DNA from 2 places in the Mesorhizobium sp. WSM4833 genome. Region 1 is predicted to be linked to the other one. Evidence: riboswitches for the same ligand, from Rfam matches in the RefSeq annotation. Region 1 holds a riboswitch; the other holds the start of a gene.
The links. A riboswitch is a leader RNA that binds a small molecule or an ion and turns the genes downstream of it on or off. The one in region 1 is predicted to bind thiamine pyrophosphate.
Positions count from the first base shown of each region.

Region 1 (4,207 bases):
CGGGCGCCTCGCCATTTTCGGCTCTCGCCCGCGCCTTGCGGTCGTCCAGCTTCGTGCCGCCGCGCTGCGCCAGCATGTCGGAGTAGCCACCGGCATATTCGATCCAGCGGCCTTCACCATCCGGCGCGATCAGGCTGGTCACGGTGCGGTCGAGGAAATCGCGGTCGTGGCTGACCAGGATGACGGTGCCGGCGAAACCGGCGACCAGTTCCTGCAGCAGTTCAAGCGTCTCCATGTCGAGATCGTTGGTCGGCTCATCGAGCACCAGAAGGTTTGCGGGCCGCGCCAGCACGCGCGCCAGCAAGAGCCGCGCCCGCTCGCCGCCGGACAACTCGCGCACCGGCGTGCGCGCCTGCTCCGGCTTGAACAGGAAATCCTTCATGTAGGAGACCACGTGGCGCTGCTCGCCATTGATGACGAGGTTTTCGCCGCGCCCATCGGTGAGATATTGTGCCAGCGTCTCCTGCGGGTCGACCGCCTCACGCTTCTGGTCGAGCGTTGCGATCTCCAGATTGGTGCCGAGCCGCACCGAACCGGCGTCCGGCTTCATCTCGCCGGTCAGCATCTTCAAGAGCGTGGTCTTGCCGGCGCCGTTCGGCCCGACCAGGCCAACGCGATCGCCACGCTGGATGCGGGTCGAAAACGCCTTGACCACGGTGAGATCGCCAAAGCTCTTTTCGATGTTTTTCGCCTCGATCACCAGCTTGCCGGACTCGGTGGCGTCGCTCGCCACCATGGTCGCCGACCCTTCGGCCCCGCGATGACCGCGAAAACGCTGGCGCATGGTCTGCAACTCGCCGAGCCGGCGCATGTTGCGCTTGCGCCGCGCCGTCACGCCGTAGCGCAGCCAATGCTCTTCGCGAACGATCTGGCGACCGAGCTTGTGCTGCTCGCGTTCTTCTTCCTCCAGAACCAGGTCGCGCCATTCCTCGAAATGGCCGAAGCCCTTGTCCAGCCTGCGGGTCTGGCCGCGATCGAGCCAGACCGTGGCGCGCGACACGCGTTCGAGGAAGCGGCGGTCGTGCGAGATGACGATCAGCGCCGAGGAGGTGCGGATGAGTTCTTCTTCCAGCCATTCGATGACCGAGAGGTCGAGATGGTTGGTCGGCTCATCGAGCAGCAGGATATCGGGCTCCGGCGCCATGACGCGGGCAAGGGCGGCGCGCCTCGCCTCGCCGCCCGACAGGTCGTTCGGACGTTCCTCACCCGACAGGCCGAGATGCTCCATCAGATAGCTGGCGCGGTAGGGATCGTCGGCGGGGCCAAGCCCGGCCTCGACATAGGCGCGGACAGTGGCAAAACCTTCCATGTCGGGCATCTGCGGCAGATAGCGGACGGTCGCCGAAGGCTGGCGGAACACTTCGCCGTCCTGCGGCTCGATCAGGCCGGCGGCGATCTTCAGCAGGGTCGACTTGCCGGACCCGTTGCGGCCGACCAGTGCGATCTTGTCGCCGGTCGAAGCCGTCAAGGCGGCGCCATCGAGCAGCGGCGTGCCGCCGAAGGTCAGTTTTATCCCGTCGAGGTTGAGAAGGGGCGGGGCCATGTCAGCTTTCAGGTAAGGGATAGGGATGAGCGAGCAGCATCGCGCGGCCATGGCCGAGCGCGATTTCGAGGCGGCCCCCGGTCTTGTCGGACTTGACCTCGTTGGAAATGGTCAGCGACGAACCGAACGCCACCTTGACGTGAGCGAGCGGCCATTTGGCGCCGGTGACGGTCAGGCCGTCGAGCTCGGAAAAGCCGAGCACCGAAAACAGCGTGCCGTCGGCATAGTCGAAGCCGGCCGTTCCACGCAGCAGGGGGATGCCTTCCTGAGCGCCGCTGGTCAAAAGCACGTCCGTTCCCGCCTCCGCCAGCCGCAGGCCGAGCGACAGATGCAGAAAAGCGTGGTCGGCGCGCTTGCCGCCAAAGGCGCCGGCCAGCACCAGCCGGGTCGCGCCGCGCTCCAGTGCCGCGGCGACGGCAAGTTCGCCATCGGTCTGGTCCTTTTCCGCCGGGAAGGTCCGGCGCGGCACGGAAGCGAGATCGTCCGGCAGGTTGGCCGGCACCGAATCGAAATCACCCACCCACAGCTCCGGCACGAGACCCAGCAACCGCGCATGACCGATGCCGGCGTCGGCGGCGATGACGCGGGAGCCTTTGACCTGACGGTCGAGCCGTGGCGTACGGATGAGATCGCCGCCAAGCAGGATGGTGAATGTGCTCATATCGTGTGGCCCTTACCAGCCCGGCACGGGAAACGGAAGGCGGCAAACTCCCGCTTGCATGGCGGATCGGCCCGGCCTATGTGTCGAAACGCTCTAACGGGGTGCCGGACGCGATCTTCGCGGACCGGCTGAGAGGCAGTCTCGCCAACCCGCTGAACCTGATCCGGTTTGTACCGGCGGAGGGATTAGACGTTTCGGACAGTCCGACGCCTCAATTCCTTTCAATTCAAACGAAGGAGGCGCCGATGCGCACGCTTTTATACGCTCTTGTTTCAGCAACGGTCGTGGCCTTGTCCGGGCCCGCCTTGGCCAAGGACAAGCTCACCGTCTACACCTATGAGAGTTTCACCGCCGACTGGGGTCCGGGTCCCGTGGTGAAGAAGGAGTTCGAGGCCGAATGCGGCTGCGACGTCGACTTCGTCTCGGTCGCCGATGGCGTCGCGCTGCTCAACCGCGTCAGATTGGAAGGCGCATCGACCAAGGCCGATATCGTGCTTGGCCTGGATACCAATCTCACCGCCGATGCCAAGGCGTCAGGCTTGTTCGCGCCGCATGGCGCGGTGACGGATGTCAATGTGCCGGGCGGCTGGAGCGACGACACTTTTGTCCCCTTCGACTACGGCTATTTCGCTGTCGTCTACGACACGCAGAAGATGAAGACGCCGCCGAAGAGCCTGAAGGAGCTGATCGAAGGCAGTGCCAACGACAAGATCGTCATCCAGGATCCGCGCACCTCGACGCCAGGCCTCGGCCTGCTTCTTTGGGTCAAGTCGGTCTATGGCGACAAGGCACCCGAGGCCTGGGCCAAGCTCAAGGCCAAGGTGCTGACCGTGACGCCGGGCTGGAGCGAGGCCTATGGGCTGTTCACCAAGGGCGAGGCGCCGATGGTGCTGTCCTACACGACGTCGCCAGCCTACCACATGGTCGCCGAGAACACGGAGCGCTACCAGGCGGCCTCCTTCGAGGAGGGCGAGTATCTGCAGATCGAGGTGGCGGGTATCACCACGACAGGAGCCAAGAATCCGCTGGCGGCCAAGTTCATGGCCTTCATGACCGGGCCGAAATTCCAGGATGCCATCCCCGAGACCAACTGGATGTTCCCGGCAGGCAAGACCGACAAGCCGCTCAATTCGGCCTTCGACAAACTGGTCAAGCCAACGAAGACCTTGCTGTTCAGCCCGCAAGAGGTCTCTGCCAACCGCAAGGCCTGGGTCGATGAATGGCTGGCGGCGATGAGCAAGTAGGCAGCGCGATGGCGCCGGCGCATTCCACGGATTCCCGCGTCAGTGCCGGCATTGTAGCGCTCGCTGCAATCGCGCTGCTGATCGGCGGCGCGTTTGCCGGCCTGCTTTTCGAGGGCGCCCATGATTTCTCGGGCGCCTGGGCAGCCTTCGATCCCTATCTGCTTCGCGTCATTCGCTTCACGCTCTGGCAAGCGGTCCTGTCGACGCTGCTTTCGGTCATCCCGGGGCTGTTTGTGGCGCGCGCTCTGTCGCGGCATCCACGTTTCTTCGGCCGCGCCTTCATCCTGCAGATCTTCGCCGTGCCGTTGGCGCTGCCGGCCATCGTTGCAGCGCTCGGCATCCTGGCGCTTTATGGCCGTGCCGGCTACTTCGCCGGCGTGCTTGCCGTTATCGGCGGCGGAAGCTGGCCGGGCATCTATGGCCTGTCCGGCATTCTCGTCGCCCATGTCTTCTTCAACCTGCCGCTGGCGACGCGGCTGTTCCTCGAGGCGCTGCAGACCATACCGGCCGACCAATGGCGGCTGGCGAGCCAACTCGGCATGGCGGCCCGGCCGGCGTTCCGGCTGATCGAATGGCCAACGCTGCGCGCCGCACTGCCCGGCGTCGCCGGGCTTGTGTTCATGCTCTGCATCACATCCTTCACGATCGTGCTGACGCTCGGCGGCGGGCCGGCCGCGACGACGCTTGAGGTCGGCATCTACCAGGCGCTGCGCTTCGATTTCGATCCCGCACGGGCCGTTGCACTGACGCTGCTGCAGA
Region 1 is NZ_JBVVQG010000010.1:188,406-192,612, forward strand. Features, by position in the region: gene AC0L2D_RS21645 (ABC-F family ATP-binding cassette domain-containing protein) at 1-1,543, opposite strand, end outside; gene AC0L2D_RS21650 (thiamine diphosphokinase) at 1,545-2,204, opposite strand; TPP riboswitch at 2,292-2,406, shown strand; gene thiB (thiamine ABC transporter substrate binding subunit) at 2,450-3,448, shown strand; gene thiP (thiamine/thiamine pyrophosphate ABC transporter permease) at 3,457-4,207, shown strand, end outside.

Region 2 (4,207 bases), on a different contig from region 1:
TCATGATCGTGTCCTTTGGATGGATTGGGGTTGAGGATGATGTCGAGGATTTCGGCCTCGAGCGCGCTTGCCTGGCGCGCGGCATCGCCGCCAAGGCTGCGCGGGCGCGGCAACGGCACCCTGATTTCACGCACAATGCGGGCCGGGCGCGCCGACAGCACATAGATGCGGTCGGACAGGAACACGGCTTCGCGCACGTCATGGGTGATCAAGAGCGCCGTCCAGCGATGATGCCGCCACATCTGTTCGAGCCAGCGCTGCATGGCGGTGCGGGTCAGCGCATCGAGCGCGCCGAACGGCTCGTCGAGCAGGAGCATGTCGCGCTCCTGCACCACGGTGCGCAGCAAGGCCGCGCGCTGGCGCATGCCGCCGGACAGCTGCGCGGGAAAATGCTGCTCGAAGCCGGCAAGCCCGAATTCGGCAAACAACGGCGCAACGCGCGCCCGCGCCGCCTGTCTCCTCATACCTTGCACTTCGAGCCCGAGCGTCGTGTTGTCGAGGATGCGCCGCCATGGCATCAGCGCGTCGCGCTGCGGCATGAAGGCGAAGTGCCTGCCGTGGTCGTCGAGCCGCGCGCCGTCGAACAAAATCTCGCCCTCGCCATGCTCGGCGCCGGTCAGAAGCTGGAACAGCGTCGACTTGCCGGCACCCGAGGGTCCAAGGATCGAGACGAACTCACCAGCGCCGACGCTGAGCGAAATATCGGCCAGCACGTCGAGCCCACCGAACGCCTTGTGCACATGCCGCAGTTCGAGCCGGCTCATCGCCAGGCCCCCTTCCCGGCAGTTTCCCTGCCGGCTCGCTCCCAGGGCATGGCAAGGCGCTGCAGCAACACGGTCAACCCGAACAGGACAAGGGTCAGCGCCGCGCAGACACCGACGGCGGCAAGAACCAGATCAGGACGGAAATTGTTTTTGGCGTTGAGCATGTAGATGCCCAGACCCTTCGCGGCACCGGCATATTCAGCGAAGATGGCGCCGACCACCGCATAGGTGATGGAGATCCTCAACCCGGCAAAGAAGTAAGGCAGCGCCGAAGGCAGCCGCGCCAGCAGGAAGATGCGCCAGCGCCCTGCCCCCATGGCGCGCAGCATTTGCCCGATCTCGGCCTCGGTCGCCTCATAGCCTTCGACCAATGCAACCAGCATCGGAAAGAAGGTGACCAGCGCCACCAGCATGATCTTGGGCGCCAGCCCGAAGCCGAACCACAGCACCACCAGCGGCGCGATCGCCACCAGCGGCAAGGTCTGGCTGACGATGAAGACGGGAAACAACGCACGCCGCAGCGGCTGGAAGAAGTCGACCAGCATCGACAGCACGAAGGCGGCGCTGAGCGAACAGGCAAAGCCAAGAAGCGTGGCACGGATGGTCGGAACGGCATTGTCGGCCAGCGCCTCGCGATTGAGCATCGCTTGCTCGAAGACGCGTGACGGCGCCGGCAGTATCGTGGCCCTGATGCCGGAATAGGTGGCATAAAGCTCCCACGCCAGCAGGAGCAAACCGGCCGAGATCACGGCCGGCATTGCCTTGACGAGAAAGCTCGCGATCGGGCGCGAAGCGACTGATGATGAGACCACGGGAAATAACCTTTGACGGCCGCGAGAGCGGCGCGGCTTCAGACGGCCGACGGGCTGTTGGCCGAGACCGTGACGTCGAGGGTTACGTGGCCAGCGCCTAGTCCGAAACGGCAGAAAGCCTCGTCCAGCGCCGAAAAGATCGCACCGGCATCACCGCGCAGTTTCGTGCAGAAATGTTTGGAGCGCTCATAGACGCCGGACTGCTTGAGAAAGTCTATGCAGCCGTAGATCTCGTCCATGTGGTCGTCTGTGCCCATCACATAGAGCGAGAACTGCGCCGCCGCAGGCTGGCCGGTGGCAGCAGCATTGCGCACCGCCGCGATGGCCGCGTCCTTGCGCGGGCCGAGTGGACCGACGGGCCCGCCAAACGCATCGGAGCGGCAGATCGGATCGTCCGGCTCGCCAGGGCAGCCGCGCGAGATGGTGGCCGACAACACGCAATGTTTGCCGCTGCGTGCCGCCGCCACGAAGAGGTCGCGCATGGCAGGAAACAGCACTTCGGGCGGCCCGACCAGCAAGGTCGAGATGTCGTCGGTCTCGATCCTGAGTTTGTCGCGCCAGGGATCGAGCGCACCGAGCGCGCCAAGGATGACACCGACGAAATCGTCGGTCATGGGATATAGGGAAATCTGTGCGCCTGAAAACATCGCCCGCCTCGCTCCGCTGGTATTACCCAGATCAGCTTCTAGGGTCTGTGGGCTTGCCGCCCCCGTCTCAGCCCCGACCGTACGGAGCACCCCTGTGGATGTGCGCCTTTAAGCATCATTCGAGTTGAAGGAAAAGCCGTTTCTTCATCGCACTGCGCCAAAAGCATTGCGCCAGGGCGGGCGCGGTTGGCTCTGCCGGCGCGAGAATTTATCGGGAACCTTCACCAGGCCGCGAGGTTGTCCCACCAGTCGCTACGCGACGAGTTCACAGACAATGGAGACAAACCATGTTCATGAAAATCCTCGCAGCTTCGGCGCTCACCATTGGCCTGGCGACATCGGCCATGGCGCAGAGCAATGGCACAAGCGGCACCGACGGATCCGGCGGCAGCGGCAAGTCGGTCACCGTCGACCCAAATACGCCGGCTTCGCCGAACACGGTAGACCCCGGCACGACCAACAGTACGACGGCAGCACCGGGCGCCACGAATTCAAACGCGGATGAAAATTGCCCTGCCCATCCGCAGGGCGCACAGCCCGATGCCAGTGGAACGTCGCCGGGCACCACCGCGCCGACAGTTAATGACAACCATTGCGGCAAGTAGGAATTGCAATGAAAAGAAGCCGCGGAGCGAGCGCTCCGCGGCTTCTCAAATCCTGTCGTATCAGTGTATCTACGGCACCGCTTTTTCCCGAACCGGCAGCTTCCACCCCGGCCTGACGAAGTGGCAGGTGTATCCGTTGGGATATTTCTCCAGATAGTCCTGATGCTCGGGCTCGGCTTCCCAGAAGGGGCCAACGGGTGCGACTTCAGTGACGACCTTGCCCGGCCACAGGCCCGAGGCATCGACATCGGCGATCGTGTCCTCGGCGATGCGCTTCTGTTCGTCGCTGGTGTAGTAGATAGCCGAGCGATAGCTCATCCCGACATCGTTGCCCTGACGGTTGCGGGTCGTCGGATCGTGGATCTGGAAGAAGCGTTCCAGCAGCGTGCGATAGCTTATGATGGCCGGATCGAAATTGATCTCGATGGCTTCGGCATGGCTGCCGTGGTCGCGGTAGGTGGCGTTGGGCACGTCGCCGCCGCTGTAGCCAACACGGGTGGAAATGATGCCGGGATAGCGCCGTATCAAATCCTGCATACCCCAGAAGCAGCCACCGGCAAGGACTGCGCGTTCGGTCGAAGTCGCCATATCACGTCTCCTCAAAGGCAAGTTTGTCTGGACATAGATGGGCATTGTCACCTGCTTCGTCCAGCGGACCGGCGGATCTGCTTCAGTTGCTCGGTCGGGCGAGGCCGTCGATAGCACCCGGCAACTGCCGCGCGCCAGGCGGAATGGCGGCGAAGCTGATCGCCACCGGCGGCGCCTTGAGCGACCAGTCGAAAAGAAAGGTTTTGACCGGGATGTCGCCCACCCACGCCTGCAGATAAGATGGCACATCGCGCCCGGGCCAGACCAGCAATATGCCATGCTCGCGCAGCCGCTCCTTGGTGATCCAGGGGGCGTACTGCATGTTCAGTTCGGTGAAGATCGACGGCTTGTCATAGGCATTGAGGCCCGCCAGCGGCGCAATAAGGGCATGGCCGCCGACGATGTCGAGCCGATCGGGCGTCGCAGCGTGCCAGACAGCCTCTGCCTCATCCGAGATCTTTTGCGCCGGCCAGCAGACGGCGTCCATGCGCCCACGCAGATTGCATTTCGTCCAGCGGATGCCCGCATAGGCACCGGATATGCCGACAATGGAGATGAGCGCGCAGATCGCCAGCTTTCGCATCTCGATGGCGCCGAGGCGATGGCCCAGCAAGGCGAGCGCCACAACGCCAGCAAGATTGTACATCGGCGCGCCCCAGGCCTCGCCGGCGCCGGTGAACAGGGACGCCACCATCACGAGGATCGCCGGGCCAACCCCCATCCACAAGAGATAGACCAGCGTGCCGCGCCCGACGGGCTTTTGCGGCGCGGGCGAGCGCCGCAGCAGCCCT
Region 2 is NZ_JBVVQG010000002.1:19,874-24,080, forward strand. Features, by position in the region: gene AC0L2D_RS03145 (ABC transporter substrate-binding protein) at 1-4, opposite strand, end outside; gene AC0L2D_RS03150 (ABC transporter ATP-binding protein) at 1-764, opposite strand, end outside; gene AC0L2D_RS03155 (ABC transporter permease) at 761-1,522, opposite strand; gene AC0L2D_RS03160 (YkoF family thiamine/hydroxymethylpyrimidine-binding protein) at 1,615-2,223, opposite strand; TPP riboswitch at 2,214-2,327, opposite strand; gene AC0L2D_RS03165 (hypothetical protein) at 2,511-2,828, shown strand; gene msrA (peptide-methionine (S)-S-oxide reductase MsrA) at 2,898-3,416, opposite strand; gene AC0L2D_RS03175 (glycosyltransferase family 39 protein) at 3,499-4,207, opposite strand, start outside.
Region 2: linked by a shared signal. The riboswitch ahead of AC0L2D_RS03160 (YkoF family thiamine/hydroxymethylpyrimidine-binding protein) and the one ahead of thiB (thiamine ABC transporter substrate binding subunit) in region 1 are both predicted to bind thiamine pyrophosphate.